DNA from 3 places in the Streptomyces telluris genome. Region 3 is predicted to be linked to each of the others. Evidence: riboswitches for the same ligand, from Rfam matches in the RefSeq annotation. Region 3 holds a riboswitch; each other region holds the start of a gene.
What was found. Region 3 has a riboswitch for cobalamin ahead of NQU55_RS17045 (cobalamin biosynthesis protein). Riboswitches for the same ligand answer to the same signal wherever they lie in the genome.
Positions count from the first base shown of each region.

Region 1 (10,190 bases), on a different contig from region 3:
TACGACTGCACCCAGCCGTGCTGCGTGGCCAGATAGCCCGTCAGCTGTTCGGCGAAGTACTGCACCATGTCGTTGCGCTCGGGCTCGCCGTGCACCAGGACGTCGATGCCGGCCTTCTCCTGGAAGGAGATGACCTCGCGGATCTCGGCCTCGATGCGCCGCTCGTAGGCGGCCTCGTCGATCCGTCCGGCGCGCAGGTCGGCGCGGGCGGTGCGCAGCTCCGTGGTCTGCGGGAAGGAGCCGATGGTGGTGGTCGGCAGCAGCGGCAGCCCGAGGTGGGCGCGCTGTGCGGCCGCCCGCTGGGCGTACGGCTGCGAGCGGCGCCCGTCGGTGGCGGTGACGGCCGCGGCGCGGGCGCGCACGGCCGGGTCGCGGGTGATGGCGGAGCCGGCGCGGGAGGCCAGGTCGGCGCGGTTGGCGGCCAGTTCGGCCGCGATGGTGTCGGTGCCCTGCGCCAGGCCGCGGGCCAGGGTGACGACCTCGGCGGTCTTCTGGCGGGCGAAGGCGAGCCAGCGGACGATCTGCGGGTCGATGTCCCGCTCGGCCGCCGCGTCCAGCGGGACGTGCAGCAGGGAGCAGGAGGAGGAGACGTCGACGCGGCCGGCGAGGCCGAGGAGGGTGCCGAGGGTGGACAGGGACTTCTCGAAGTCGTTGATCCACACGTTGCGGCCGTTGACGACGCCGGCCAGGAGGCGCTTGCCGGGCAGTCCGCCGACGGCCGCGAGGTCGTCGAGGTTGGCGGCGGCGGGCCCGGTGAAGTCCAGGGCGAGGCCCTCGACGGGGGTCTTGGCGAGGACGGGCAGGGCCTCGCCGAGCCGGTCGAAGTAGGAGGCGACGAGCAGCTGGGGCCGGTCGGTGAGGCCGCCCAGGTCGCGGTAGGCGCGGCCGGTGGCGTTCAGCTCGGCGGGGGTGCGGTCCTGGACCAGGGCGGGCTCGTCGAGCTGCACCCAGGCCGCCCCGGCGGCCCGCAGGTCGGCGAGCACCTCGGCGTACACCGGCAGCAGCCGGTCGAGGAGGGTGAGCGGTTCGAAGTCGGCGGCGACGCCGGGGGCGGCCTTGGCCAGGAGCAGGTAGGTGATGGGGCCGACGAGGACCGGACGGGGGGTCAGGCCGAGCGCGAGGGCTTCCTTCAGCTCGGCGACCTGCTTGGTGGAGTCCGGGGTGAAGACCGTGTCGGGGCCGAGCTCGGGGACCAGGTAGTGGTAGTTGGTGTCGAACCACTTGGTCATCTCCAGCGGCGCCACGTCCTGGGTGCCGCGGGCCATGGCGAAGTAGCCGTCGAGGGAGTCGGCTTCGACGGCCGCGCGGTGCCGCGCGGGGATCGCGCCGACCATGACGCTGGTGTCCAGGACGTGGTCGTAGAGCGAGAAGTCGCCGGTGGGCACCTCGTGGACGCCGGCGTCGGCCAGCTGCTGCCAGTTGGTGCGGCGCAGTGCGGCGGCGGTGTCCCGGAGGCTGCCGGCGGTGACGCGGCCCTTCCAGTACCCCTCGATCGCCTTCTTCAGTTCACGGTTGCGGCCCTGACGGGGGTAGCCGTACACGGTGGCCTGGGCTGCCGCGGCTGCGGACTTGCTGGTCACGGAACTCTCCTTCGCGAGCGTGCGTGCGTCCATGACCCCGGGGGACGGGCGGAAGGCGCGAAGGAACGACGGAACCGGGCGGGTTGCTGCCGGATGCGGTCGCGTGTGCGCCGCCGTCCGTGCCCGCCTGATGTATGCGCCGACCCGCCCTCGAGGTCACCGGGATCTCCGTGCGCTCGGCAGCGCACGGGCAGTCGGCAGGTCTTCGGACTCGCGGGCACGCCACATGGCACCTACTGGCCGTCGCTTCCCGGATCCGTATGGATCCAGTGCGTATGACGGCGGTCGTTCCCGCTCACCGCTGCGGGGCAGTCCCGGATTCCCACCGGGTTCCCTCTTACGACGCGCCTGCCTGGCGAGCAGGGCGAACCAGCTGCACCGCCACCATATGGTGCCGGACGGGCCCACGGACAGACCTGTTCGGATACCGGACTGTGGTGTGGGACACGCGACGCGCGAACGGGCGTCCCTCAGGAGCCTGTTCGCGTGGCCAGGCGCAGGCGCAGCTCCATCTCGTGCTCGCCGGAGACGTGCCCCCGGTGCTCGACGGCGAAGGCCCGTTCGAGCTCCTCCTTGACCTGGCGGACGGGGTCCGCCGCGCCGAAGAGGTCGGCGGTCACCGCGCCCGACAGGGGCGTCCCCTCCGGCTGCACCGCGTCGGCGCCGGTGCGCGTGCGGGTGTCGACGCTCATGCACCAGATCATGGGGCCGGCGCCGGGGGTGCCTGGCCCGGTCTCGCCGCGCGGCGGCCCGGCCTCGGGGAAGACGGCCTCGAGGACGCCGAAGACGGCGCCCGCGTCCTGGTGGCCGCAGTCCGTCAGATGCACGCTGACGTGGTCCGCACTCTCCCGGGCATCCGTCACTGCTCCTCCTTCGCCGTCCTGGCCGTGTCCGGGCCCCGCCGCCGAGCGGGGGAGGCCCTGCTCCGACCGTACGGCGCGCCCGGGGGCTCTGGCGCGGGCTGTGCGACCATCCGGGCCAGGTACCCGGCTCCCGCACGAAGATGCAGCGTCCGATTCAACGGCCTCACCCGAACGGTGGAATGCGCCGAAAGTAATTGACTGATTACGCTTAGTGCATGAACCTGTGGAGTCCTGAGCCGCTGCCGTGGAGGCCCGCCCTGCGGGCCTCCGTCGCCGTGCTGGTCTCCGTCCTCCTGCTGTTCTCCGGAGGGAGCGGCACGGTCTACGCCCTGGGCCCCGGCCCGGAGGAGAGCTCCGTCTCCGTGGAGTTCGCCGCCACCGACGACTGCGTCGCGGACACCCGTTCGCCCCGCTCCTCGGTCTCGCCCTCCCGGCGCTCCTGCCTCCCGCCCTTCCGGGCGTCCGTCCTGCCGGCCACCCCGGCCCGCCCGCTGTCGGCCCCGGCCGGCCCCGAGGGCCCCGCGGCGTCCGCCGGCCCCGCGCGCAACGACGTCCTGCGCTGCTGAGAAGGCCCGCGCCCGCCCCCGGCCGTCCGGAGCGGGCGCGCGTGCGGAACTCCCTTCACTACCGGCAGGCACGAGAGCAGAGAGACGTCATGCCCCTCGATCCCGCGCGTGTCCTGAGTGCGTATCTGCGCGCCCAGGCCTACCGCGCCCACGGCCCAGACCCCCAGCCCGCCTCCACCGACGGTGAGCACCCTCCGGGCACCACGAGCCCTTCGCACGGTGCGGACCCCGCCGCCCTGGCCGAGGAGAAGCCTCCCGCCGCTCCCGGCGCGAGCATCCCCGTCGCGGGAGCGGAACCGGCCGCCCCACGCGGCGCGCCGCCGACCCGGCCGGGCCTCTTCGCCCGTCTGCTGCTGTACGTACGGCAGGAGTAGCCGGAGCCGCTCCGCGGGCCGCCCGCTCCCGGCACCGGGAGCGGGCGGCCGCGTGCTCCGCCTGCCGACGCCGGAGCCGTCCCCTTTCAGGTGAAGGGGCGGGCCCGGCCCGTCGGTGGCCTCCCGGCGCCGGGAAGGGGATGCCCGTCGACGCTGACGAGGGAGAACCCATGCCGACCGACGATGTCGAGCGATTCCTTGGCGCCCTGAGCCCGGCTCACCGCGAGGAGGTCGGCCGGCAACCGCGCGCGCAGCAGGAGAAGCTGGCCGCCGCCTGGGAGAAGGAACTGCGGGAGGACACCGACCTCGACACGCTGAGCGAGCTCTCGCCGGCCGCCGCGGAGAGCGAGGCGGCCCGGCGGGTCGTCGAAGGGCGTTCGTAGGCACGGGGAGCACGGGGAGCACGGGGAGCACGGGAGCCCGGGGCACGGCCCGCGCCCCCCGCGCGGTGTCTCATTCCGTGGCCGTCACCCGGGCCAGCGCCTCGTCGCGTACGTCCGGGTGGGGGTGCCGGCGCAGGGAGCGCAGTTGCTCGCGCCAGGGCGCGGACCAGCCGGTGCGGCGGCCCCCGAGCGAGGTGAGCGCGAGCGCGAACAGCCCGGTGGCAAGGTCCCCGTCGTCCGCGAGGGAGCGGGCCGCGTGGGCGAGCGCCTCGTCGCTGCCGTCGCGGCTGCCGAAGCGCCCGGCGAGGGAGCCGGCCGTGCGCGCCGCGAGCGCGGGCCGGCCCTCGTGCAGCCGGGCGAGGCGCTCCAGCTGCGCCGTCAGGACCTCCGGCGCGGCGGCCGGGTCGAGGACCCGCACCATCAGCTCGACCGCTTCGGGAACGTGCTCCCCCGAGCCCGCGAGGAGTTCGGCGACCGCCGGCGCCGCCTCCCCGAGAGCCCGGGTGTGCCACCGGCTCCTGCCGCTCAGGCCGGTGACCAGGCGCCGGATGCGCGCGCGGGCGGGCCGGTCGCGGCCGGGCTCCGCGTCGGGCGCGTCCGGCAGGGCGTCGGCGTCCACGAGAGCCGTGAACGCCCGCATGAGCGGGGCGAGGTCCGGCGACCCGGACGGCGCCAGCACCACGACGTCGCACAGCGCCTCGGCGGCGTGGCTCCAGCTCGTCCTGTTCTCCAGGTCGGTGACGGCCGCCACCAGGACGTCCGCCGCTTCGGGCGTCCAGGGCGACCACCGGCCGAGCGCCGCGTACGCCTGGCGTGCCACCTCGGCGTCGTCGGTGTCGCACACGGCCCGGACCAGCGTCGCGTAGCGGCGCCGGTGCCGCGCCGGCAGCCGGCGGGGCACGGTCGAGAGCACGGCCGTCCGCAGCTCGCTCCGCCCGCTCGCCGCGGTCTCCAGCAACCCCCACGCCTCCTCGTGCGCGAGCAGGTCCGTCGTGAACGCCACGCAGGTGGCCTGCACGTCGTGGTGCTGGCCCGGGAGCGTGCACGCCTCGGCCAGGAGGGCCACCGCCTCGGGCGCGGGCAGCGCCGTGGCGGCGAGCCGTGCGGCCTCCTTCCGGCTGGTCACCTTCACCCCGGTGGCCGCGGTCAGCAGCTCGCGCAGCATCCCGGCCAGGGCGGACGGCGCGACGAACCGGGCCGCGCGGGACGCCGCCGTGATCGCGACCCGGGCCCGGTCCCCGCCGGCGTGCGAGAGCAGGAGCCGCACGTGCCGCCCCGGGGTGTCCGTCCACGCGAGGGCGGCCAGGGCGGCCTCGGCCAGCGGCACGTCGCCGTCGCCGGCCCGGCGCACCAGCAGCTCGGTGCCGTACTCCGGGATGCACGCGGCCAGCCGGATCGCGCGCACGCGCTGGTGCGTCGTGAGCGTCGGATCCCCGGCCGCGCGTTCCAGCAGCCGTGCGGCGGCGGCCTGATGGCGCGGCAGCCAGTACGCCGTCGCCCGGCGGACCGGCGGCAGCCAGTGGCTGTCCTTGGTGAGGAAGCGCCCGTAGGGAGGGGTGTCGCCCAGGGCGGCGTCCAGCAGGTCCGTGCGGCGGCGCACCAGTACCGCCTCCACGGCGGGGAGGGTGACGGCCGACGGGTCCAGCGCGATGAGCTCGGTGACCCGGGCCTCGCGCGTCCGCGGGTCGCCGAGCCAGTACGAGGCGGCGCTGCGGGCGTCGCCGGGGCCGCCGTGCTCGACCGCCCGCCGCAGCAGGGCCTGCAGTCCCGGTACGCCGTAAGCGCGCTCGCCGAGCGAGCCCGCGAGTTCCAGCGTCCCGGCGAAGTCCGCCCGGTCGGCGGCCGCTTCGAGCGACGGACGGCGGGCTTCGAAGATCCGGTGCTCCTGCCCGTGCCGCAGGGGCACGGGGGCGTGGGCGGAGCCGGGCAGCCGCGCCAGGGTGCGCAGCGACCAGGCGGCCGGCTCGCTCTCCTCGCCGCCCTCCCCGGCGGCGCCGTGTTCGCGCAGCAGCGCGTGGGCCAGGGAGCGCAGGGCGGTCTTCTCGGACCACGAGAAGTCCCGCGCCTCGATCGCGTACGTGGCGAGGCGGTCCAGGTGGGGAGCGGCTTCGGGGGCGAACAGCGAGGGGTGCACGGCGGCGAGCGCTGTCAGGGCGGCGGACCGCACCGGCTCCTGGTCGTTGCGCAGCCGGCCCAGGCCGGCGAGGAGTTCCGTGACGACGGCGGGGTCGCGGGCGAGGGCGGCGTTGCGCACGAGCAGCCCGTACGCGTACGCCCGGTCCTCGGCAACCGGGCGCCGGGCGGCGGCCAGCAGTTCCTCGCGGACCTCCGCCACCGGCAGGTACGACAGCGCAGACAGGACCGTCCGCCAGTCGGCCCCGCGCTCGCGGGCCTGCGCGGCCATGCGCCGGGCCTCGGCCTCCCGCCGCGCCCGCGGCAGCACTTGCAGGATCCTGTCCGTCAGCACGGCACGGCCGGTGTCCTGCCCGTGCGTCGCGGCGTCGTAGCACGCGGCGCGCTGCGACGGCGGCATCAGCCGCAGCAGGCCCGCGAGCGCGGGCTCGTGGCGGGCCAGCGCCCGGGCCAGGTCGTCGAAGCCCGGCGGCCGGTGGCGGACGAGCGTGAGCAGTACGGGCTTCCGCAGGCCGGTGAGGTCCGCGTCCTCGCGCCCGGGCGCCAGGAGGAGCCGGAGCGTGCCGGCCGGATCGGCGGCCGCCGGCCGTCCCAACCGGCGGTGCACCTGTCCGGGCAGCCTCCCGTGGCACAGGCGCTGCAGCAGGTCGAGCACCCGCAGCGGCTCGGCGTCCACGGTGGCCGCCACGACGGACCCGTACGACAGCCACCACCGGCGCCGGTGGTCCTCCGGCAGTGCGGTGAGCCGGCGTTCCGCCTCGTCGAGGATCGCGGTCGCGTGGCGGCGGGCGAGCTTCGGCCAGGGGACGGTGGTGTGGAAGAGGAGGGGGAGCAGCTCCGCGACGGTCCCGGGCCCGCAGACCGGCAGGAGCTTCGCCGCCTCGGCGTCGCCCCAGCGCTCGCGGACCGGCCGGACGAGGGCCTCCGCGAGCGCGGTCCGCCGCCCGGCGACGACCGCGCGCACGAGCTCGCGGCGGATCGCCACCGGGACGTCGTCCAGCGCCGCCGCCACCGCGGCGTCGGGTATGAGGCCCCGGCGCACGGCGGCGACGGCATGTACCCGCACCGCCGGGTCGGGGTCGGTCAGCCGGGTCTGCAGCCAGGCGACCTCACGGCCGACGCCCGCGGCCAGCCCGGCGACACCCCGCTCGTAGCGCCCGCGCCCGGACAGTTCGGCCACCACCGCGCCGAGCTCCCCGCGGGCGCCGAGCTCCCGGGCCCACCGGGCGACGTGGCGCACGCGCCGGGGGAAGGGGAGCGGGTCGAGAGCGGCGAGGAGCTCGTCGGCACGTGCGGGAGCGGAGGTTTCGGTCACGGGGTGATTCTTGCGGAGAGCGCCGCTCCGTCAGGCGCCGGGGCACCGCTTCCAGGAGAGGTGGTGGACGACGCGGGCATCGCTTTCGTCGGACGATTCCAGCGACAGGAAGCTGGTCGTCGCCGAGGTGTCCGAGGTGCCGGCGTTCACCCGCAGACCGAAGGAGAGGACGGCGTACAGCGACGCGCGGCACGGGGCGTAGACGACGGGGGAGGGGGTGTCGGACAGCTGCCAGCTCTCGCTGACCGGGCCGACGAAGGTGCGCTTCCTCGGCGCGGGCGCACTGCCCTGCAGGTAATTGCTGACGGTCACCTCGCCCGAGGCGCCCTTCGCCAGGTGCACCGCCCCGCGTGGTCGGCTCGCTCGCGGACCCGCCGGACGAGGCTCATGGCACCACCGGCGCCGGGAGGCGTACAGCTCGACTCAGGTCAACCTCACGGCAGTTTCCTGCCCGGACGCCGGGTCCGGTGGTGGCTGATTCGCAGTGGGGACTGCGGGTCCGGCGTCGCCTAGCGTGTGATGGGCGCTGCGGCCCGCTCTTCGGGGAGGAGCTCGGATGGGAACGGCGAGACGCGGATCCGGCGCGTACGAGCGCGCCTACGACCGTGACAGGCTGCGGCGGTTCCTCTCAGGGGAGGCGGTGGGGGAGGGAATCTCCCGCCGGGGCGTGCTGCGCCTCCTGGGAGTGGTGAGCGCTTCCGGGGCGGTGGCTTCGCTCCCGGGAATCGCCGTCGCCGGGCCCGCGGCGGCCGCGGAGGAGCCGGGCGCCCCGGGGATCGTCAAGCCGTTGCCCGCCGCACTGCTGACGGTCCGGGGCACGAACGCCGAGACGAACTGGGCGGCGCTGCGGGACACGGGCTACCACACCCCGGTCGACCGGTTCTTCGTCCGCAACCACACGGCGACGCCCCTCCTGGACCCCGCGCGGTGGCGCCTGACGGTGTGGGGCGGCGGGCTGCGCGGCGGCGCGGTGGAGTTCTCGTACGCGGACCTGCGCGCGCTGCCCGCCGTGACCACCAGCGCGTGCCTGGAGTGCGCGGGCAACGGCCGGAGCTACTTCACCACCCAGCAGGGCGACCCGGTCACCGGCACCCCGTGGACGATGGGGGCCGTCGGAGCGGCACGCTGGCGGGGCGCGCGGCTGTCGGACGTCCTGCGCCTGGCGGGCCTCTCGCCGCGGGCGGTGGACGTGATGCCGCGCGGTCTGGACGCGGCGTTCGTCACCGGAGGGACCGACCACGGGCGGGTGCGCCGGCCGATGCCGGTGGAGAAGGCCCTGGACGACGTCCTGCTGGCGTACGAGATGAACGGCCGCCCCCTGGTCCCCGACCACGGCAGTCCGGTGCGGCTGGTGGTGCCGTCCTGGGCGGGCATCGCGTCCGTCAAATGGGTCGGGGAAATCGAAGTGTCCGACCGCCCCCTGTTCTCGCCGTGGAACACCGTCTTCTACCGGCTCTTCGGCCCCGCGCACCCGGCCGGGGGCAGCGCTCCTGTGACCCGCCAGCCGGTCCGCAGCGCCTTCGAGCTGGCGCCCGGCGCGGTGTTCGCCGCGGGCCGCGGGCACCGGCTGACGGGCCGGTCGTGGTCGGGGCAGGGAGGGATCCGCCGGGTGGAGGTGAGCACGGACGGCGGCGGTGCGTGGCGGCCGGCCCGGCTGCACGACGCCCCGCGTCCGGGCGGCTGGGTGCGCTGGAGCACGTCCTGGCACCCGCGCGGCCCCGGCCCCGCCCACCTGCTGGCCCGGGCCACGGACACTGCGGGCAACACCCAGCCCGCCCGCTCCGTCCCGAACGAGCAGGGCTACTTCTTCGACGCCGTGGTCCGCCACGCCGTGGAGGTCGTCTGACCCGGTCGCAGGAGGCCTCACCCCGGCGGTCCGCCGCGGCGGGGCCCGAGTAGGGTGCCTGCCCATGACCGAACCAGGCTTCCTGAGCACGACCCGGGCGTTCTACGACGCCATCGCCGCCGACTACGCCGACCGCTACCGCGACATCCTGGACGCCCAGCCGCTGGACCGGGCGATGCTGGGCGCCTTCGCCGAGCTCGTGCAGGACGCCGGTGGGGGGACGGTCGCCGACATCGGGTGCGGCGAGGGCCGCGTGACGGCACACCTGAACGCCCTCGGTCTGCCCGCGTACGGGATCGACCTGTCGCCGCAGATGATCGCCACGGCCCGGCGGACGCACCCGGAGCTGAGGTTCGAGGTGGGCTCGATGCTGTCTCTGGACATACCGGACGGCGCGCTCGCCGGGGCCATGGCCTACTACTCGATCATCCACACCCCGCAGGAACTGCTGCCGCAGGTCTTCGCCGAGCTCCACCGCGTGCTGGCCCCGGGCGCACCCCTGCTGCTCGCCTTCCAGGTCGGCGACGAACCCCTGCACGTCGACCGGCCCTTCGGCCACGAGGTGTCGCTCGACTTCCACCGGCGGCAGCCGGACCGCATCGCCGAACTGCTCGCCGGGGCGGGGCTGGTCGTACGCGCCCGGCTGGTGCGCGAGCCCGAGGAAGGGGAAGGGACCCCGCAGGCCTTCCTGCTGGGCCGGAAGCCCGCCTGACGCGGCCCGTCCGCTCGCCCGCCCGTCCGGACCGGCGGGCGACGGGAGGACGGCGGCGCCTGCACGGGGAGCGCACCGCGCCGACGGACCCCCGCGGCTGACGTGCGCCCCGGGAACTAGGCCCCGCGGCACCGACTCCGGTCCCGGGCCCGATGCGGAGTCCGCCGGGCCTGCCTACCGTGCTCGGTATGAACACCATCGACACGAGCGGTGTGCTCGACGAAGCGCTGGAACGCCTGCACGCCTCGGGTCCCGAACGGCTCGGGCGGCTCACCAACCACGCACCGATGGTGGCCGAGGCCCTCGTGGCGCGCGGCCGGCCGGACGCGGTGCACCGCTGGCTCGACCGCTACGAGGACCACCTGGAGGACTTCCCCACGCCCGTGGCCCCCGTCACCGACGCCGACTGGGCCACCGC
Region 1 covers NZ_JANIID010000001.1:458,611-468,800, forward strand. The annotation lists gene metE (5-methyltetrahydropteroyltriglutamate--homocysteine S-methyltransferase) at 1-1,580, opposite strand, end outside; cobalamin riboswitch at 1,760-1,969, opposite strand; gene NQU55_RS01860 (hypothetical protein) at 2,051-2,443, opposite strand; gene NQU55_RS01865 (hypothetical protein) at 2,659-3,009, shown strand; gene NQU55_RS01870 (hypothetical protein) at 3,099-3,383, shown strand; gene NQU55_RS01875 (hypothetical protein) at 3,554-3,766, shown strand; gene NQU55_RS01880 (hypothetical protein) at 3,837-7,214, opposite strand; gene NQU55_RS01885 (DUF4360 domain-containing protein) at 7,245-7,556, opposite strand; gene NQU55_RS01890 (sulfite oxidase) at 7,771-9,060, shown strand; gene NQU55_RS01895 (class I SAM-dependent DNA methyltransferase) at 9,125-9,772, shown strand; gene NQU55_RS01900 (questin oxidase family protein) at 9,961-10,190, shown strand, end outside.
Region 1: linked by a shared signal. The riboswitch ahead of metE (5-methyltetrahydropteroyltriglutamate--homocysteine S-methyltransferase) and the one ahead of NQU55_RS17045 (cobalamin biosynthesis protein) in region 3 are both predicted to bind cobalamin.

Region 2 (10,190 bases), on a different contig from region 3:
TGTCCACGACCTCGAACGCGAAGTTCATGTGCATGGTCTCGTCGCGGAAGACCCAGTTGGTGCCGGTCGCCAGGCCGTGCAGCAGGCCGCGGCTGCGGAACCAGTACACGTAGGCGAAGGCGCCGTAGAAGAACAGGCCCTCGATGCACGCGGCGAAGCAGATCAGGTTGAGCAGGAAGCGGCGGCGGTCGGCCTTCGTCTCCAGCCGGTCCAGCTTCTCGACCTCGTTGATCCACTTGAAGCAGAACTGCGCCTTGTCGCGGATGGAGGGGATGTTCTCCACCGCGGCGAACGCGGCGGCGCGCTCCTCCGGGTCGGGCAGGTAGGTGTCCAGCAGCGTCAGATAGAACTGGACGTGCACGGCCTCCTCGAAGAGCTGCCGCGACAGGTACAGCCGCGCCTCGGGGGAGTTGATGTGCTTGTACAGCGTCAGGACCAGGTTGTTGGCCACGATCGAGTCACCGGTCGCGAAGAACGCGACCAGGCGGCCGATCATGTGCTGCTCGCCCGGCGAGAGCTTGGCGAGGTCGGCGACGTCCGAGTGGAGGTCGACCTCCTCGACGGTCCAGGTGTTCTTGATCGCGTCGCGGTAGCGGTCGTAGAAGTCCGGGTACCGCATGGGGCGCAGCGTCAGCTCGAAGCCGGGGTCGAGCAGGTTCTTCTGGCGTTCGGTCGACATTACTGGCAAGCCTCGCAGGACTCGGGGTTCTCAAGGGAGCAGGCGATGGCGTCCGCGTCGGGCGCGGCCTGCTGCACGGGGATGGTGGCGGGCGCGGCGGCACCGCCGGACGCGGCGCGGGCGATCCGGGTCGCCGGGCGCGAGCGCAGGTAGTACGTCGTCTTGATGCCCTGCTTCCAGGCGTACGCGTACATCGAGCTGAGCTTGCCGATGGTGGGCGAGGCCATGAAGAGGTTCAGCGACTGGCTCTGGTCCAGGTACGGCGTACGGGACGCGGCCATGTCGATCAGGGCGCGCTGCGGGATCTCCCAGGCGGTGCGGTAGAGGTCGCGCACCTCCTGCGGGATCCAGCGCATCTCCTGGATCGAGCCGTTGGCCTCGGTCATCGCCTCGCGGGTGGCGCGGTCCCACACGCCGAGCTTCTTGAGGTCCTCCACCAGGTAGGTGTTGACCTGCAGGAACTCACCGGAGAGCGTCTCGCGCTTGAAGAGGTTGGAGACCTGCGGCTCGATGCACTCGTACACGCCGGCGATGGAGGCGATGGTGGCCGTCGGGGCGATGGCGAGCAGCAGCGAGTTGCGCATGCCGACCTCGCCGATGCGGGCGCGCAGCGCCTCCCAGCGGTCCGCCCAGGCGGCGACGGCGTTGGGGTAGTGGTCCGGGTGCAGCACGCCGCGGGCGGTGCGGGTCGCGGACCAGGCCGGGTGCGGGCCGTGCCGCTCGGCGAGGTCGGCGGAGGCCTCGTACGCCGCGAGCATGATGCGCTCGGAGATGCGGGTGGACAGCTCCTTGGCCTCGGGCGAGTCGAAGGGCATGCGCAGGCGGAAGAAGACGTCCTGCAGGCCCATCAGGCCCAGGCCCACCGGGCGCCAGCGGCTGTTGGAGCTGCCGGCCTGCTCGGTCGGGTAGAAGTTGATGTCCACGACGCGGTCGAGGAACGTGACGGCCGTGCGGACCGTGCGGTCGAGCTTCTCCCAGTCCATCTCGCCGTCGGCACCGAGGTGCTGCGCGAGGTTGACGGAGCCCAGGTTGCAGACCGCGGTCTCGCCGTCGTCCGTGACCTCGAGGATCTCGGTGCAGAGGTTCGAGGAGTGGACGACCGCGCCCTTCTCGGCCGTCTGGTTGGCGGTGCGGTTGGCGGCGTCCTTGAACGTCATCCAGCCGTTGCCGGTCTGCGCGAGGGTGCGCATCATGCGGGCGTAGAGCACGCGGGCCGGGATCTGCTTGACGGCCTTGCCCTCGGCCTCGTACTTGCGGTACGCGGCGTCGAACTCGTCGCCGTAGAGGTCGACCAGGTCGGGCGTGTCGGCCGGGGAGAACAGCGACCACTCGGCGTCGGCCTCGACGCGGCGCATGAACTCGTCCGGGATCCAGTGCGCGATGTTGAGGTTGTGGGTGCGGCGGGCCTCCTCACCGGTGTTGTCGCGGAGCTCCAGGAACTCCTCGATGTCGGCGTGCCAGGTCTCCAGGTAGACGCAGGCCGCGCCCTTGCGGCGGCCGCCCTGGTTGACGGCGGCGACGGAGGCGTCGAGGGTGCGCAGGAACGGCACGATGCCGTTGGAGTGGCCGTTGGTGCCGCGGATCAGCGAGCCGCGCGAGCGGATGCGGCTGTACGACAGGCCGATGCCGCCGGCGTGCTTCGACAGGCGCGCCACCTGGTGGTAGCGGTCGTAGATCGAGTCCAGCTCGTCCAGCGGGGAGTCCAGCAGGTAGCAGGACGACATCTGCGGGTGGCGGGTGCCCGAGTTGAAGAGCGTGGGGGAGGACGGCAGGTACGACAGGGTGCTCGTCAGGCCGTACAGCTCGGCGACGTCGGCGACGGCGCGCTCGGAGTGGTCCTCGGCCAGGCCGCAGGCCACGCGCAGCAGGAAGTGCTGCGGGGTCTCGATCACGTTGCGGGTGATCGGGTGGCGCAGCAGGTAGCGGCTGTGCAGGGTGCGCAGGCCGAAGTAGCCGAAGCGGTCGTCGGCGCCGCCGAGGAGGGCCTCGTCGACCAGCTCGTCCAGGCGCGCGGCGTGGGTGGCCACGAAGGCGGCGGTGTCGTCCGCGATCAGGCCCTCGCGGTGGCCGACGGCGACCGAGGCGGAGAAGGACGTGGCGCCCTGGCCGGCGGCCTCCTCGGCGATCGCGCGGGTGAGCAGCCGGGCGGCGAGCTTGGAGTACTCGGGCTCCTCGGCGATCAGCCCGGCGGCGGCCTCGGTGGCGAGGGAGCGCAGCTCGGCCTCGTCCGAGTTCGCGCTCCGGCCCCGCAGTGCGGCGGCGGCGACCTTGCCGGGGTCGGTGGCAGGAAGGTCGGCGGTGAGGTCGGTCAGGGTGCGCAGCAGCGCGGTCCCGGGGCCGCCGGTCGCTTCTTCCGCTGAGACCGGATCGGCGGGCGCGATGGTCACTGAGGCTCTCCCTCGCTCGGCTGGGTGGGCCGGCGGGAGAGCACGACGGTCGCGTACGGGCGCGCCTGATGGACCAGGGCATGCCTCGTAGGCGTCCGCCGGCCCAACCCGCGAGGCCCGGACGAATTCAACGCCCATAGCCGAGCCCAGGGCAGGCTCGGTGGAGGGCGTGCTGCCGGCAGGTACTCGGACTCCTGCATGCGCGGCTTAACGGCATACATGCACCGTTGCGGGACAGTTCCGGATTTTCACCGGATTCCCCTGCGACGACAGCGAGGACGAGCATACATCTAGTGCCGCCCCTCGTACGCGCCCCCACATGTTGTGTCGCGCGGTAAGCGCATAGGTCGGAATGTGTTATCAGGCCCCGGTGTTGAGGGTGGGTTCGCAGGTCGGAAGGGGGGTCGGGCGCGGGGTGCGGCGAAGGGCCGCCACGCCCCCTCCAGGGGGGCGTGGCGGCCCGGTCGGCTCCGCGGGGCGAGGGCTCCGCCGGGGGTCGCTCTAATGCCCTCCAGGGGCCCCTGCGGTGGCCGGCGGGAGCTCGCTGCGGACCCCGGGGTCGCCGGCGTCCGCCGTGTAGTCCGCCGCCGAGGTCTCGTCCGTGCCGTCCGGCACGCGCAGCGCCTTCAGGGCGAAGGTCAGGACGATGACGACGATCACATTGAGCACGAAGGCGGTGAGCCCGATATAGCCCTTTTCTCCGATAAGGGGGATGAGGTTGGTATTCCCGAAATGATCCTGCGTCGCGCTCGGCGTGTCGTACGCCTTCCAGGTGCCGTAGCCCATGCCCGCGGCCCAGCCGGCCAGCAGGGCCCAGCGGTGGAACCAGCGGGTGAAGAGCCCGCCCACGAGCGCGGGGACCGTCTGCAGGATCCAGATGCCACCGAGCAGCTGGAAGTTGATGGCGACGGTCTTGTCCATGGTGAGGACGAAGACGAGGGCGCCGACCTTCACCAGCAGCGAGGCGAGCTTGGAGACCTTCGCCTCGTGCCCGGGCGAGGCGTCCGGCCGGATGAAGTCCTTGTAGATGTTGCGGGTGAAAAGGTTCGCCGCGGCGATCGACATGATCGCGGCCGGGACCAGGGCGCCGATGCCGATGGCGGCGAAGGCCACGCCCGTGAACCAGTCCGGGAACATGTCCTCGAACAGCTGGGGGATCGCGAGCTGCCCGTTCTTCACCTTGATCCCCGCGGCGATGGCCATGAAGCCGAGCATCGCGAGCAGGCCGAGCATCAGGGAGTACAGCGGCAGGATCGTCGTATTGCGGCGGATGACGTTGCGGCCTTTGCTGGAGAGAACCGCGGTCACCGAGTGGGGATAGAGGAAGAGCGCCATCGCCGAGCCGAGCGCGAGCGTCGCGTAGGCCCACTGCGCGTCCGGACCGCTCACCAGGGAGCCGCGCGGCTTGCCGGTCTCCGGGTTCTTGACCGCGAACGCTTCGCCCGCCTTGCTGAAGATGTGGTCGAAACCGCCCAGCTTGATGGGGATGTAGATGATCGCCACGATGATCACGATGTAGATCAGCGTGTCCTTGACGAAGGCGATCAGCGCGGGCGCCCGCAGCCCGGAGGAGTAGGTGTAGGCCGCGAGGACACCGAAGGCGATCAGCAGCGGCAGGTCCTTCATGAACCAGTTCGAGCCGCCGCCCACGCCCAGCACGTCCAGGACCGCCTGTATGCCGACGAGCTGCAGCGCGATGTACGGCATCGTCGCGAGGATGCCGGTGAGCGCGAGGGCGAGCGAGAGGCCCTTCGAGCCGAAGCGGCCGCGGACGAAGTCCGACGACGTCACGTAGCCGTGCTTGTGGGAGACCGACCACAGGCGGGGCAGGAAGGTGAAGACCAGGGGGTAGCAGAGGATCGTGTACGGCACCGCGAAGAAGCCGGCCGCACCGCCCGCATAGATCGCCGCCGGGACGGCCACGAAGGTGTACGCGGTATAGAGGTCGCCGCCGAGCAGGAACCAGGTGACCCAGGTGCCGAAGGACCGGCCGCCCAGCCCCCACTCGTCGAGGTTGGCCATTTCTTCGGGGGTCCCCGCGCGCCGCCACTTCGAGGCCATGAAGCCCATGACCGTCACGGCGAGGAAGAAGAAGATGAAGACGGCGAGCGCCACGCCGTTCACGCCGTCCTTCATCGCCGCTCACCCGCCTTGCGGGCCCGCTCCTGGCGCCGCACGAGCACGTAGGCGACGACGGTGAGCAGGGTCGACACGGGCACCCACAGCATCTGGTACCAGTAGAAGAAAGGGATGCCGATGAAGGCGGGCGCGGTCCTGGCGTAGGAGTCGACCCACAGCATCGCGACGAACGGCACGGCCAGACACAGTCCCGCCACGGCCAGGGGCAGGGTGACGACCGCCCTCCTGCCGCCCTCCGGTGGTTCCGTCATGGTGGTGACTCCCCCCTGTGTGATCACTGCGTGATGCGCAGGAAATCTAGGGGAGGGCCCCGTTGGGCGTCACCCCCTGTCCGCATATCGGTATGACAACGACATCGGGCCTGTTGAAAAGGCGTTCCGTTTATGGTGAGTTGATGGACATGGAGGGGACTTGAGGTGGGCGGTCGCCGGCTGCGGCGACGTCGTGCGGCGTCAGGTACTGCCGGCCCTGCGCGGCCTGGGCGAGGAGACGGCGTACGTCTGGGGGCGGGATCCGGCGCGCGCCGCCCGTACGGCCGCGGAGCACGGGGTGCCCGCGGGCGGCGACGACCTCGGCCGGCTCACGGCCGCCGACGCGGTCTACGTGGCCACGCCCGTCGCGGCGCACGTGCCCCTCGCGCTCCACGCGCTGCGCGCCGGCTGCCACGTCCTGGTCGAGAAGCCCCTGGCGGGCGCGCTCGGCGGCGGGGGCGCCCTGGCGGCGGAGGCGGCCCGGGCGGGGCTGTGCGCGGGCGTGGCCTACCACCGCAGACTGGGCCCGGCCGCACGGCAGTTGCGCGAGGCGCTGACGGCGCGGGAGCCCGCGCGCGTGCAGATCACCTTCTGCGCCCCCTTCGACCCGGCGCCGGAGGACCCGGCGCACTGGCGCACCGATCCGGCCGTGGCCGGCGGCGGTGTGCTCGCCGACGCGGGCAGCCACCGCCTGGATCTGCTGCTGTCGGTCCTGGGCCCGCCCGTGCGCGTGGGCGCGCGCTTCGGCCGCAGGTTCGCCGCCGGGGCCGAGCGGCGCGCGCACGTCTCCCTGGGCTGGGCGTCGGGCACGTCTGCCGAGTGCCGCTTCGCCTGGATCGGCGGCGCAGAGCGGGACCGCCTCGACGTCACCGCCGGGGGCCGCTTCCTGTCGCTGGACCCGCTGGACGCGGAGCTCGCACCCGACCCGCATGTACCGCTGATCGCCGACTTCGCGGCGGCGGTGCGGGAGGGGCGCCCGCCGGCCTGCCCGGTGGCGGAGGCCGTCCTCGTGGACGACGTCATCACGGCGGCCTGCTGGGCGGCGCGCTTCCGCAACGCCTGAGCGGCTGACGGCGGAACCCCGCGGGGCGGGCGGGCGCATGAAACGGCCGGTGCTGAAGTGGCTGGATGTCACCCCTATCTGACGGTCATTCACCTGCCGTTAACCCACTGTTCACCATCCGCCCGCGCGGGCCGTGCGGGCGGATGCCTCGCCGCCCGGAGGGGGGCGGCGAAGGGGCCTCGCGGGCGGCGGGCTCCGCACGATTAGCGCGATCATGACAACTCGTTCCGCGCGGCCACCCATTGCCCCGGTGTGTGATGCATGCGCCCCCCTGTATCGCCGCCCGGATAGCGAATACGTGTGTAATGCACGGGTAATGCGTTCCTCCGGATCTCGCAATGAAGACGCAGCTGGTGGGGTCCATGGTTGCAGCTGAGACGGAATCAATTCCTCCAAAATCTCTGGGGGAATCGAATAGTTCGGGACTGTACCAATCAAGCGTCAAGTGGCCTTCTGCGTCCGTTTTTTGACGAAAAATTTCTCTTTCACGAGGAGGTAATACACAGGTAAAGTGTTGGTCTCTGCAGTCGTGCACAATTGGCTGCAGACGGCCGGCGCCATGCCCCGAGGCTGTGGCGCCGCCATGCCGCTCGCATGCTCGTCATGCCCGACCCGACCCGACCACACCGCGCCCGGCGTCATGCCGCAGAGCGCAGGAGGCAGGCCATCATGAAGTCCCTCATCGACAACGCGCGTTCCTTCGCCGCCACGCACGTGGCCGATCCGGAGCGTGCCGAGAGTTTCCGCGCGCTCGAAGCGGGCCAGTCGCCCGAGACGCTGTTCATCACGTGCTCCGACTCCCGTGTCGTGCCCGCGCTGTTCACCGGGGCGTCCCCCGGGGAGCTCTTCGAGCTCCGTACCGCCGGGAACATCGTCCCGGAATACCGCAGTGACATCCCCTCCGGCGAGAGCGCCACGATCGAATACGCGGTGCGCGTGCTGGGCGTCCGCGACATCATCGTGTGCGGGCACTCCCACTGCGGTGCCGTCACCGCCTTCGTCCGCGGCGACGACCTCTCGTCCGTTCCCGCCGTCCAGGGCTGGCTCGAGCGGGCCGTCCCCGCCGACGCCCCGGCCCGGGCGGTCGAAACCTTCACCCACGACATGGCGGAGGCCGTGCAGCGGCACTCCGTCGCCCAGCTGGAGACGCTCCGCTCGTACCCGTGCGTCCAAGAACGCATCGAGCAAGGCACGTTGGGGTTGCACGCCTGGTACTACGAGGTGCACACCGGCGCGGTCGAAGTCCACCTCCCCGAGAGCGACCCGGTGTCGTTCGGACCCCTGTGACCCGTCCTCACGTGACCTCCAAGGGACCCTCACCCATGTTTTCCGCCCTCAAGCAGCCCGCCGTCCTGCGTCAGGACGCGCTCGCTTCGCTCGTCGTCTTCCTCGTGGCCCTGCCGTTGTGCGTCGGCGTGGCCGTGGCCTCCGGGGTTCCGGCCGAGCTCGGCCTGATCACCGGCATCGTCGGCGGTCTCGTCGTCGGTGCCCTGCCCGGCAGCACGTTCCAGGTCAGCGGCCCCGCGGCCGGGCTGACCGTGCTCGTCTTCGAGGCCGTCCGGGAATTCGGCCTGGGCATGCTCGGCGCCATCGTGCTGGCCACCGGCGTGCTGCAACTCGTCCTCGGACTGCTGAAGTTCGGCCGCTGGTTCCGGGCGATCTCCGTCTCCGTCGTGCACGGCATGCTCGCCGGCATCGGACTCGTCCTGATCTTCGGGCAGTTGTACACGATGGCCGGCGTCAAACAGCCGCGCTCCGGACTGGACAAGATCGCCGGGATCCCCGGCCTGGCCGTCGACATCTTCACGGACAGCGCCGCCCTGACCGCCTTCGCGGTCGGCGCGGGGACCATCGCCGTGCTCGTCGTGTGGAAGAAGCTGCCCGCCAAGGCGCAGCTGGTGCCGGCGCCGCTGGCGGCGGTCGCCCTGGCCACGGCCGTGACGGTGCTGGGCGGCCTGGACGTCGCCAATGTCGAGGTGCGCGGGCTCGCCGACGCCATCCAGCCCCCCGGGCTGAACGACCTGACGTCGCTGGGCGGCGTCGCGGTCCTCGGCACCGTCATCGCGTTCACGCTGATCGCCTCGGCGGAAACGCTGTTCAGCGCGGCCGCGGTCGACCGCATGCACGACGGGCCGCGCACGCACTACGACAAGGAGCTGCTGGCCCAGGGCGTGGGCAATGCGGTGTGCGGCGTGCTCGGCGCCCTGCCGATGACCGCGGTGATCGTCCGCAGCTCCGCCAACGTCCAGGCGGGTGCGAAGACGGCGCTCTCCCGCATCCTGCACGGCGCGTGGCTGCTGCTCTTCGTCGTGCTGCTGCCGCAGGCCATCGGCGTCATCCCGCTGGCGGCCCTGGCGGGTGTGCTGGTCCACGCCGGCTGCAAGCTGATTCCGGTGAAGGAGCTCGCCCCGCTGTGGCGCGAGCACCGCGGCGAGGTCGTCGTCCTCGGCGTGACCGCCGTCGCCATCGTGACGACCAGCATGTTCGAGGGCGTGGTGCTCGGCATCCTGCTGGCCGTGGTGAAGACGGCGTGGGACACCTCGAAGGTCCAGCTCGACGTCCGCGAGCTCACCGACGGCCGGATGGTCGCGACGGTGGTGGGGAACGCCACCTTCCTGCGGCTGCCCCGGATCCTGGAGACGCTGGAGGCCCTCCCGCAGGACCGGCCCATCGAGATCGACCTGTCCGGCGTGCGCCATCTGGACCACGCCTGCCGGACGGCCCTGGAGGGCTGGGCGGCCCGGCACAACGCCCCCGGCACCGAACCGGTGCTGATGCGGCATCCGGAGCCGGAGAAGGCTGCGGTGTAACCGGCCAACCACGGCCGTGCAACGGCCAAGTGAGTGCGCGTCACTTGGTGAACCGTTGACACTGGCTTGGCCAACGCTTTACGGTCTGTTGCGGCGGCGCAAATGCACTGTCATCGCCGCAATTCCTCACTTATCGGAGGTGCGTTATGGAAAAGCTCATCAAGAAGATGGCGCAGGAGAACGTCTGGCGCGGCTGGGTGGCCGCCAACTCGGCCCAGGCCGCGAAGGACGGCTGCATCAGCGCCGCCCCCAAGGCCGGCTGCATCAGCGCCGCGCCCAAGACGGGTTGTATCTCCTGACGACCGGAGACTGACCGAAGCGAGCGGAGTGGACCGTGGCCACCGTGTGTGCGCGGTCCACTCCGTGCGTACCGGCCCCGTCAGCGCCGACGGGGCCTTCCGTTCTCCGAACACTCCCGGGGTGGCACATGGATGGGCAGCCGACGGCCGGCGTCGTCGAGCAGATCAGGGACATACCGATCTACCGCGCGTCGATCGAGCGGGGTCACTTCCCCGTGCTCGAAAAACCCGAGATAGCCGACGGCTTCCCGGACAACTGGATGACTCCCGCCCTGGAGAAGGCACTTGAGGCGGGCGAGGCCGAGTTCGTCCTCTCCACGGGCACCAACCACGCCCGGATGCAGATCATCCGGCCCCCCTACTTCCTGCTGAACTCCTACTACCGGCTGTGGAGCGAGCACCCCGACATCTCCGGCACCTGGGAGCAGGGCTGCCGCAGGGTCTCGCTGACCACGGTGCTGGCGACCGAGCACGTGGCACGGGTCAACGCCAGGAAGCGCGGGGCCGAGCCGAGCCCCGTCCCGGACCTGGACGACCGGCGGCTCGACGAGCGGACGCTCTA
Region 2 covers NZ_JANIID010000002.1:479,812-490,001, reverse strand. The annotation lists gene NQU55_RS04230 (ribonucleotide-diphosphate reductase subunit beta) at 1-679, opposite strand, end outside; gene NQU55_RS04225 (ribonucleoside-diphosphate reductase subunit alpha) at 679-3,066, opposite strand; adenosylcobalamin-variant (AdoCbl-variant) riboswitch at 3,239-3,339, opposite strand; gene mctP (monocarboxylate uptake permease MctP) at 3,568-5,202, opposite strand; gene NQU55_RS04215 (DUF3311 domain-containing protein) at 5,199-5,456, opposite strand; gene NQU55_RS04210 (Gfo/Idh/MocA family protein) at 5,617-6,519, shown strand; gene NQU55_RS04205 (carbonic anhydrase) at 7,189-7,806, shown strand; gene NQU55_RS04200 (SulP family inorganic anion transporter) at 7,842-9,329, shown strand; gene NQU55_RS04195 (hypothetical protein) at 9,476-9,628, shown strand; gene NQU55_RS04190 (phenylacetate--CoA ligase family protein) at 9,757-10,190, shown strand, end outside.
Region 2: linked by a shared signal. The riboswitch ahead of NQU55_RS04225 (ribonucleoside-diphosphate reductase subunit alpha) and the one ahead of NQU55_RS17045 (cobalamin biosynthesis protein) in region 3 are both predicted to bind cobalamin.

Region 3 (10,190 bases):
GGTGGGGCGTCAGGTGCAGGTCCGCGGCGGCCCGCTCGGCCGTCTCCGCGGAGAGCCCTCCGGTGGTGCCGGGGCGCAAGGTGGCGCCGCGGCCGCGCTCGTCGGCCGCCCAGCGGGCCACGCGGACCGCGCCGGTGAGACAGTTTCTGGCCTGCCGGGCCAGCTCCGCCGGTGCCGGCGTGCCGGCGGGCGGGCGGGGCGCCGGGCGGGAGCCACGGTTCGCCACGGCCCGGCGGGCAGCGGCGATCGGCTGTCGGGGGACAAGTCTGAGCCGGGAGTCGCGCGGAGTACGGGACGTCACAGGAGCAGTCTTGCCGCTGCCGCTCCGAAAACCCAATCGGAATCAATTGTCCAGCTGTCCACCATTCACTTCCTGCCGCTGGATCAGGGCTGCTTGGAGGCTGTGAGGGCGTCACATCAAGGGGATGAGGAACCTCCGCAGAGCCTCCTCGTAACGCCCCGGGGCGGCATTCCACATCGCGGCGTGCGGGGCCCGGGCGACGGTGTGCAGGACGATCAGATCGGGGCGGGCGGCCGCGAGTTCGCGTGACGTGCGCCACGGCGCGACGGTGTCGTCGGGACCGTGGGCGAGGAGCACGGGCAGGGTCAGCCGGGCCGGGTCCCGGACCCGGGCGAGCCCGTCGGGGGCCATTCCGGTCCGGCCACGGGCGGCGTGCAGGGCGAGCGGGAGCAGCGGGGCGGGCACGCCGCGGGCGGCGGCCAGGGAGTGCAGGGCGGCCGGCCAGTCGAGCACCGGCGAATCCATGACCAGGCCACTGATGTGCGGGCGCAGGGCGGGGTCGCCTGCGGCGAGCAGCGCCATGGTGGCGCCGGTGGACCAGCCGTGGAGGACGATGCGGCGGGCACCCTGGGCCAGGGCATAGCGGACAGCAGCGGCGAGATCATGCCATTCGGCCAGCCCGAAACGGCTGATTCCGTCCGGTGGCCCGGGGGCTCCGGAATCGCCCCGGTAGGCCAGGTCGAGGACCGGCAACCGGAGGCGGTGCAGGAGCGGCATGACGACCATCGGATGCTCCCGGGTGGCGCCCAGGCCGTGCACGGTGATCACCCAGGTCTCGCGGGCGGCGGGCAGGAACCAGGCGGGCAGCGGCCCGAGCTCGCCGGGGACCATGACGTCGGCGTGGTCCAGGCCGAGGGCGTCGCGGGGGTTCCCGGCGTGCAGCTGCGGCGTCATCCACACCCGGTCGCCCGGCTCGGGCACGCCGCGCGTGACGCCCTCCAGGCGGCGCACCACGGCGTCGGCGGCGTGCGGCGCGTCGTGGACGACGGCGCCGACGACGGCGTGCAGGCCGCTTCCGGTCAGCCCGTAGGTGCCCGGGCGCAGCGAGGCCCGGTCGCGGGTGAGGGTGATCAGGTCGCCGTCGACGGCGTGGACGGCGAGCCGCGGCTGGTCGGGCGGCGGGCCGCCCGGGGAAGCCCGGAGAGCGGCGTCGGAGGCGTACCGTCCGGCCGCCAGGGCGGCCGCACCGGCACCGAAAGCCGTGACGGCGGCCACGGCCGCCGTGGTCCGTATGCCCATGCTCTCCAGTGTGGGCGGCGGGGGCGGCGGCGGCCAGTGGGGGTTGCCTGCCGGCGGCGCCCGATCTTGTTGCCACCGCCACGGCGCGCAACCGGGACGCGCCGTCCCGGCGGTGCCGGACTCGCCGTCGGCTCGGCACCGCCGGATTCCGCCGCTGTGGCTGCTCGCCGCGCGGCGGAGTTTTGCCGTGTGGCGTAGGTCACGGCCGGGCGGCCTGCGGCCTTCCGTAGTCGCGGAGCTTCTCCATGGCCTCGGTTGCCTGGGCGGGAGTGAGGAGCGTGGGGGTGCGGCCGGGGAGGGAGGAGGCGGTGAGCCAGACCCGGCACATCCACTCCAGCTGGGCGGTGCGGTCGTACGCCTGGTCCAGGCTCGCGCCGTAGGTGAGGGTTCCGTGGTTGCGCAGGAGGCAGCCGGTGCGGCCGGCGAGGGCCTCCAGGGCGTGCGCGGCCAGCTCGTCGCTGCCGTACAGGGCGTAGGGGGCGACGCGGACCGGGCCGCCGAGCGCGCCGGCCATGTAGTGGATCAGCGGCAGCTCCTCGACGAGGGTGGAGACGGCCGTGGCGTGCACGGCGTGGGTGTGCACGATCGCGGCGGCGCCGGTGGCGCGGTAGACGGCGAGGTGCAGGGGGAGCTCGCTGGTGGGGGCCAGGTCGCCCAGGAGCGGACGCCCCTCCAGGTCGACGGCGACCAGGTCGCGCGGGGTCAGCCGGTCGTACGGGATGCCGCTCGGGGTGACGACGACGGCGTCCCCCACGCGCGCGGAGACGTTGCCCGAGGTGCCCACCACGAGGCCGTCGGCCGTGGTGCGCCGGGCCGTGGCCACGACGCCGTCCCACGCCCGGCGGATCTGTTCGCTCTCTCTCATTCGTCCCTCCGTCCGTCCTTGCTTCCGCCCCGCCATCCGTGCTCCGCCTCCGGTTCGCGTCATTGATCAGTCCGGCCCAGTTCACCTTCCGTTCACCAAGGGTCTTTACGGTCCACGCTGTACTGACCATCGAGCTGATTGCCTGGGTGAATGGAACACATCACGCTTCTCATCGGGATCGTGATCGTCACGGCCTTGGTGTTCGACTTTACGAACGGCTTCCACGACACGGCCAACGCCATGGCCACCACCATCTCCACCGGGGCGCTCAAGCCCAAGACCGCGGTGGCGATGTCGGCGGTCCTGAACCTCGTCGGGGCATTCCTGTCCGTCGAGGTGGCCAAGACCATCTCCGGGGGAATCATCGATGAGACCGCCGGCATCAGACCCGAAGTGATCTTCGCCGGTCTGGTGGGCGCCATCGTCTGGAACCTGCTGACCTGGCTCGCCGGGCTCCCCTCCAGCTCCTCCCACGCCCTCTTCGGCGGTCTGATCGGTGCGACGGTCGTCGCCGTCGGCTTCGACGCGGTCAACACCGACAAGGTCGTCATGAAGGTCCTGATCCCGGCCGTCGCCGCGCCGCTCGTGGCCGGCATCGCCGCCTGGTGCGCGACCCGGCTCACCTACCGGCTCACCAAGGGCCGCGACGAGCGCGAGACCGCCAAGGGCTACCGCGCCGGCCAGATCGCCTCGGCCGCCCTGGTCTCCCTCGCCCACGGCACCAACGACGCCCAGAAGACCATGGGCGTGATCACCCTCGCCCTCGTCGCCGGCGGCGTCGTCGCCCCGCACGCCGACCCGCCCATGTGGGTCATCGTCTCCGCGGGCCTGGCCATCGCGCTCGGCACGTACCTGGGCGGCTGGCGCATCATCCAGACCCTCGGCAAGGGCCTCACCGACATCAAGCCCGCGCAGGGCTTCGCCGCGCAGACCGGCGCCGCGACCGTGATCCTCGCCTCCTCGCACATCGGCTTCGCCCTCTCCACCACGCAGGTCTGCTCCGGCTCGATCATGGGCGCCGGTCTCGGCCGCAAGGGCGGCGTCGTGCGCTGGTCGACCGCCGGCCGCATGATCATGGCCTGGGGCCTGACCCTGCCGGCCGCGGGCCTGGTCGCCGGTGGCGCCGCCCTCCTCGCCGACCAGGGCGACTGGGGCGTCGCGGCGGTCGCCGTCCTCGGCCTGGCCGTCTCCGGCGCGATCTGGCTGGCCTCGCGCCGCAAGCCCGTCACCCACGAGGACCTGGATTCGCGCGAGGCCGGCACCGACGCCGAGCCGGCGGGTGTCGTCACCGCGGCCCTGCAGGCCGTCGCCCCGCCGCCGGCCGGCCCCCTGGCCGCCGCGGTCTCCCCCTCCCCCGAGGCCGGGCGGGCTCCTGCCGCCGCCACGGCGAGCTAAGGCTTAAGGAAGAAACAGCATGCACATCGACTGGGCAGCCCTCGGCCAGGTCTTCGGCGTCAGCCTCGTGGTGACGGTCGGCCTGGTGGGCATCTTCACCCTCGGCATCGTCGGCACGTCGCCCCGCGCGGCCGGTTCGGCGGACTCGGCGGCGGGTTCGGCGGACTCGGCGGCGGGCGCGGGGGCGCTCGCGCGGCGCTCCGGTGCGTACGCGTGCTTCGCACTGTGCGCGGCGGCCGTGGGGTACGGCATCTACCTGATCGTGGTGTAGCCCCGCGATCCGCCTCGTCCGGCCGGGATCCCCACGGGGGTCCCGGCCGCTGCGTTTCCCGCCGGGGGTCGCAGGAAGCCTCCGGGTGCGGGCGGCACGGCACCGCCGGGCAGGCGCGTCACGGTTGCGCGCCGCGGCGGCTGCAGAAGGTTCCGCTCGGCCCGGGCGGCGAAGGCCGGGGCCCTCGCTCCCTCCGCACGCGAAGATCCGCCGCCACGGTGGGCGACCGGCACGGCGGAGTCCGGCGGTGCCGTGCTCTCCAGGCTGCCCGGCGCAGCCGGGACGGCGGGTCCGGCCAGGTCAGAGGTGAGTTGACGGCGCCCGCGGCGCATGGTGGACTTCCGGAGCCAAACGGCGACAGCAGAGGAAGCCGGTGTGAATCCGGCGCGGTCCCGCCACTGTCACCGGGGAGCGTCTCCCCCACGCGATGCCACGGCGGCGAGCCGGAAGGCCGGGGCGGCGCGGATCCGGGAGCCAGGAGACTCTGGTCGCCGGCCACGTCGAGCCAGGGCGCGGACCCTGAGTGAGGACACATCGTCATGCCCGGCGCCCGCCACCGAACGCCCCGCACACTTCTCTCCCCCCGCCGAGGCGTGACGGCGGTCTGATCCGATGCGTGCCGATCCGATCGGTTTCGCGTGCGGCGCCGCCCTCGGCTTCCTCGGTGACCGCGTCCTGGGCGACCCCCGCCGCGGCCACCCCGTGGCCGCGTTCGGCCGCGCCGCCCAGGCCGTCGAGCGGCGCCTGTGGCGCGACCACCGCGGCCACGGCGCCGCGCACGCCCTGCTGTGCGCGGGCGGCGCCGCCGCCGGTGCCGCGCTGCTGTCGCGCGCCGCGCGCGCTTCCCGCCCCGCCGGCATCGCCCTGACCGCCGCCGCCACCTGGGCCGTGCTCGGGGGCACCTCCCTGGGCCGCGAGGCCCGTGCCATCGGCGGCGCGCTCGCCGCCGGCGACGTGGACGTCGCCCGCGAGCGCCTGCCGCACCTGTGCGGGCGCGACCCGCAGGCCCTGGACGGGCAGCAGATCGCGCGCGCCGTCGTGGAGTCCGTGGCCGAGAACACCTCCGACGCCGTCGTCGGCGCGCTGGTGTGGGGCGCCGTCGGGGGCGTGCCGGGGCTGGTGGCCTTCCGGGCGGTGAACACCCTCGACGCGATGGTGGGCCACAAGTCCCCCCGCTACCGCCGTTTCGGCTGGGCCTCGGCCCGTCTCGACGACGTCGCCGGCTGGCCCGGCGCCCGCCTGACCGCGGCCCTCGCCGTCCTCGCGGGCCCGGATCCGCGCGGCGCCTGGCGGGTGGCCCGGCGGGACGCGTCCCGCCACCCCAGCCCCAACGCGGGCCCCGTGGAGGCCGCGTTCGCCGGCGCCCTCGGCGTGCGGCTCGGCGGCACCCTCGCGTACGCGGGCCGCGTCGAGCACCGGCCCGTGCTGGGGGCGGAGAACCGCCCGGTGGCGACGGACGACATCGAGCGCGCGGTACGCCTCTCGCGCCGGGTGTCCCTGCTGGCCCTGGGAACGGCCGTGGTGGGCAGGCTCTCTGTCGGAAGCTTCGCACGGTACGCACGGAGGAGGAGCCGGTGACGGCTGACAGGAGCGGGTCCGCGGGCCCGCTGGGCGGGGGCCTGCTGGTGGCCGGCACCACCTCGGACGCGGGCAAGAGCGTGGTGACGGCCGGCATCTGCCGCTGGCTGTCCCGCAAGGGCGTCAAGGTCGCGCCGTTCAAGGCGCAGAACATGTCGCTCAACTCGTTCGTGACGCGCGAGGGCGCGGAGATTGGCCGGGCCCAGGCCATGCAGGCGGCCGCGGCCCGCGTGGAGCCGAGCGCCCTCATGAACCCCGTGCTGCTCAAGCCGGGCGGCGACCGCAGCAGCCAGGTCGTGCTGATGGGCAAGCCGGTGGGCGAGCTCAGTGCGCGCGGCTATCACGCGGGCCGCCAGGAGCAGCTGTTCGGAACGGTGACGGAGTGCCTGGAGGAGCTGCGGCGCACGCACGACGCGGTGATCTGCGAGGGCGCGGGAAGCCCTGCCGAGATCAACCTGCGGCGCAGCGACATCGTGAACATGGGCATCGCCCGGGCGGCCCGGCTGCCCGTGGTCGTGGTCGGCGACATCGACCGCGGTGGCGTCTTCGCGTCGTTCTTCGGCACGACGGCCCTGCTCTCGCCCGAGGACCAGGAGCTGATAGCGGGTTACGTCGTCAACAAGTTCCGGGGCGACGTGACGCTGCTGGAGCCCGGCCTGGACATGCTGTACGAGCTGACGGGCCGGCGGACGTTCGGCGTCCTGCCGTTCGCGCACGGCCTCGGCATAGACGAGGAGGACGGCCTGCGCGTCTCGCTGCGCGGCGCCGTGCGGGAGTCGGTGGTGGCCCCGCCGCACGGGGCGGACGTGCTGCGGGTCGCGGTGTGCGCGGTGCCGCTGATGTCCAACTTCACGGACGTGGACGCGCTGGCGGCCGAGCCGGGCGTGGTCGTCCGCTTCGTGGACCGCCCCGAGGAGCTCGCCGACGCGGACCTGGTCGTGGTGCCGGGCACCCGCGGCACCGTGCGGGCCCTGACCTGGCTGCGGGAGCGCGGCCTCGCGGACGCGCTGGCGCGGCGCGCCGCCGAGGGCCGCCCCGTCCTGGGCATCTGCGGCGGCTTCCAGGTGCTGGGCGAGCGCATCGAGGACGAGGTGGAGTCCCGGGCGGGCGTGGTGGAGGGCCTGGGCCTGCTTCCGGTGCGCATCCGCTTCGCCGCGGAGAAGACCCTGGCGCGGCCGGTGGGCACGGCCCTGGGCGAGCCCGTCGAGGGCTACGAGATCCACCACGGCGTGGCCGACGTCCGCGGCGGGGACGAGGCGTTCCTTGACGGCTGCCGGGTGGGCGCCGTGTGGGGCACGCACTGGCACGGTTCACTGGAGAGCGACGGCTTCCGGCGGGCCTTCCTGCGGCGCGTCGCGGAGGCGGCGGGCCGGGCGTTCGTCCCGGCACCAGACACGAGCTTCGCGGCGCTGCGGGAGGAACAGCTGGACCGGCTGGGCGATCTGATCGAGGAACACGCGGACACGGACGCGCTGCTGCGGCTGATCGAGGACGGGGTCCCTCCGGGGGTTCCGTTCATACCGCCGGGTGCACCGGCTCCGCTCGCGCGGAACGACAACACAGGGGGTACCCGTTGACGGCCTCGGCCACCTATCCGTTCACCGCGGTCGTCGGCATGGACGACATGCGGCTGGGCCTGCTCCTCAACGCCATCTCGCCGTCCATCGGCGGGGTGCTCGTACGGGGTGAGAAGGGCACGGCGAAGACGACGACCGTCCGCGCCCTGTCCACGCTGCTGCCGTGGATCGACGCCGTCGCCGGATGCCGGTTCGCGTGCGACCCGGCATCCCCCGACGCCCGCTGCCCGGACGGCCCGCACGAGGACGGGGCGGCGCACGCCGCCCGTCCGGCCCGCATGGTCGAGCTGCCGGTCGGCGCCTCCGAGGACCGGCTCGTGGGGGCGCTCGACATCGAACGGGCGCTGGGCGAGGGCGTGAAGGCGTTCGAGCCCGGTCTGCTGGCCGACGCGCACCGGGGCGTGCTGTACGTCGACGAGGTCAACCTCTTGGGCGACCATCTGGTCGACGCCCTCCTCGACGCGGCCGCCACCGGCGCCTCCTACGTAGAGCGTGAGGGAGTGTCGGTCCGTCACGCGTCCCGTTTCCTCCTCGTCGGCACCATGAACCCCGAGGAGGGCGAGCTGCGCCCGCAGCTCCTGGACCGCTTCGGCCTGACCGTCGAGGTCGCGGCCTCGCGCGAGCCCGACGAGCGCGTCGAGGTCGTGCGCCGCCGCCTCGCCTACGACGAGGACCCGGCCGCGTTCGCCGCGAAGTGGGCCGCCGAGGAGGAAACGCTGCGGGAGCGGATCGCCGCCGCCCGCGCGCTGCTGCCGTCCGTGCGCCTGGGCGACGGCGCGCTGCGCCGGATCGCCGCCGTGTGCGCGGGCTTCGAGGTGGACGGCATGCGCGCGGACATCGTGACCGCGCGCACCGCGACCGCCCTCGCCGCGTGGGCGGGCCGCACGGACGTGACGACGGCCGACGTGCGGCAGGCGGCACTGCTGTCGCTGCCGCACCGGCGCCGGCGCAACCCCTTCGACGCGCCGGGCCTGGACGAGGACAAGCTCGACGAGATCCTCGGCCGGTTCGAGGACGACGAGCCGGAGCCCGAGCCGGAGCCGGAGCCGGAGGGCCCGGACGACGACGGTCCCGACGGCGGTCCCGAGGGCGGCGGTCCGGACGGCGGCGGGCAGCCCCCGCAGGACGGCACGGGCCCCGACGGCACCCCCGATGTCCCGCAGCAGCGCCAGGAGCCGGGGCCGGCCGGCCCCGAGCCCGCGTCCCCGGAGAGCCCGGACGCCCCCGAGGGTGCCCCCGCCCGCGGGGAGGCCCCCGAGGCGCCGGCCGTCGCCGCGGCCGACCCCTTCCGCACCCGCAAGTTCGACGTCCCCGGGCTCGGGGAGGGCGCCGACGGCCGCCGTTCGCGGGCCCGGACGGCCCACGGCCGGACGACCGGGGCCCGCCGCCCCCGCGGCGCCCTGTCCAAACTCCACCTGGCCGCCACGGTGCAGGCCGCCGCCCCGCACCAGCGGGCGCGCGGGCGCAGCGGCGCCGGGCTCGTCGTCCGCCGCGACGACCTGCGGGAGGCGGTGCGCGAGGGCCGCGAGGGCAACCTCGTGCTGTTCGTCGTGGACGCCTCCGGCTCCATGGCCGCCCGCAAGCGGATGAGCGCCGTCAAGGGCGCGGTGCTGTCCCTGCTGCTGGACGCCTACCAGCGCCGGGACAAGATCGGCATGGTGACGTTCCGGGGCGCCGGCGCGGACGTGGCGCTGCCGCCGACGTCCTCGGTGGACACGGGCGCGGCCCGGCTGGAGAAGCTGCCGACCGGCGGGCGCACGCCCCTGGCGGCCGGTCTCCTGCAGGCGCACGAGGTGCTGCGGGTGGAGCGGCTGCGCGACCCGTCCCGGCGCCCGCTGCTGGTCGTCGTCACCGACGGCCGGGCCACCGGCGGCCCGGAGCCGCTGGCAAGGGCGGCGCGCGCCGCCCGGCTGCTGGCCGGCGAGGGCACGGCGTCGGTGGTCGTGGACTGCGAGCAGGGGCCGGTGCGGCTCGGGCTCGCCGCCGAGCTGGGCCGGGAGCTGCGCGGCCCGGTCGTGACACTGGACGAGCTGCGCGCGGACAGCGTCTCCGCGCTCGTACGCACCGTACGGACCTCACACACCAGGAAGGCCGCGTAATGCCCCAGGGACAGCCGACCGTCGTTCCCGACGACGGACTCACCACGCGTCAGCGCCGCAACCGGCCGCTGGTCTTCGTCCACACCGGCCTCGGCAAGGGCAAGTCCACGGCCGCCTTCGGCCTGGCGCTGCGGGCGTGGAACCAGGGCTGGCCGGTCGGGGTGTTCCAGTTCGTGAAGTCGGCGAAGTGGAAGGTCGGCGAGGAGAACGCGCTGCGGGTGCTCGGAGCGTCGGGCGAGGGCGGCACGGTCGCCTGGCACAAGATGGGCGAGGGCTGGTCGTGGATCCAGCGCGACCCCAAGGACGGCGAGCAGAGCAACGAGGACAAGGCGCGCGAGGGCTGGGAGCAGGTCAAGCGCGACCTGGCGGCCGAGGCGTACAAGCTCTACGTGCTGGACGAGTTCGCCTACCCCCTGCACTGGGGGTGGATCGACACGGACGAGGTGATCGAGGTGCTGCGCAACCGCCCCGGCACCCAGCACGTGGTGATCACGGGCCGCAACGCCCCGCAGGCGCTCGTCGACTTCGCCGACCTGGTCACCGACATGTCCAAGGTCAAGCACCCGATGGACACCGGGCAGAAGGGTCAGCGGGGCATCGAGTGGTGAGCATCAAGTGGTGAGTACGCACATCCCCCGCCTGGTCATCGCCGCCCCGGCCTCCGGCAGCGGCAAGACCACGGTGGCCACCGGCCTGATGCGGGCCTTCGCGGACGCGGGGCTGGCCGTGTCGCCGCACAAGGTCGGCCCGGACTACATCGACCCGGGCTACCACGCGCTCGCGACGGGCCGCCCCGGCCGCAACCTGGACGCGTACATGTGCGGCCCGGACCGGGTCGCCCCGCTGTTCCTGCACGGGGCCGCGG
Region 3 covers NZ_JANIID010000014.1:54,511-64,700, forward strand. The annotation lists gene NQU55_RS17020 (hypothetical protein) at 1-301, opposite strand, end outside; gene NQU55_RS17025 (alpha/beta hydrolase) at 413-1,540, opposite strand; gene NQU55_RS17030 (class II aldolase/adducin family protein) at 1,740-2,405, opposite strand; gene NQU55_RS17035 (inorganic phosphate transporter) at 2,556-3,800, shown strand; gene NQU55_RS17040 (hypothetical protein) at 3,820-4,071, shown strand; cobalamin riboswitch at 4,436-4,555, shown strand; gene NQU55_RS17045 (cobalamin biosynthesis protein) at 4,684-5,649, shown strand; gene NQU55_RS17050 (cobyric acid synthase) at 5,679-7,226, shown strand; gene NQU55_RS17055 (putative cobaltochelatase) at 7,265-9,325, shown strand; gene cobO (cob(I)yrinic acid a,c-diamide adenosyltransferase) at 9,325-9,933, shown strand; gene NQU55_RS17065 (cobyrinic acid a,c-diamide synthase CobB) at 9,941-10,190, shown strand, end outside.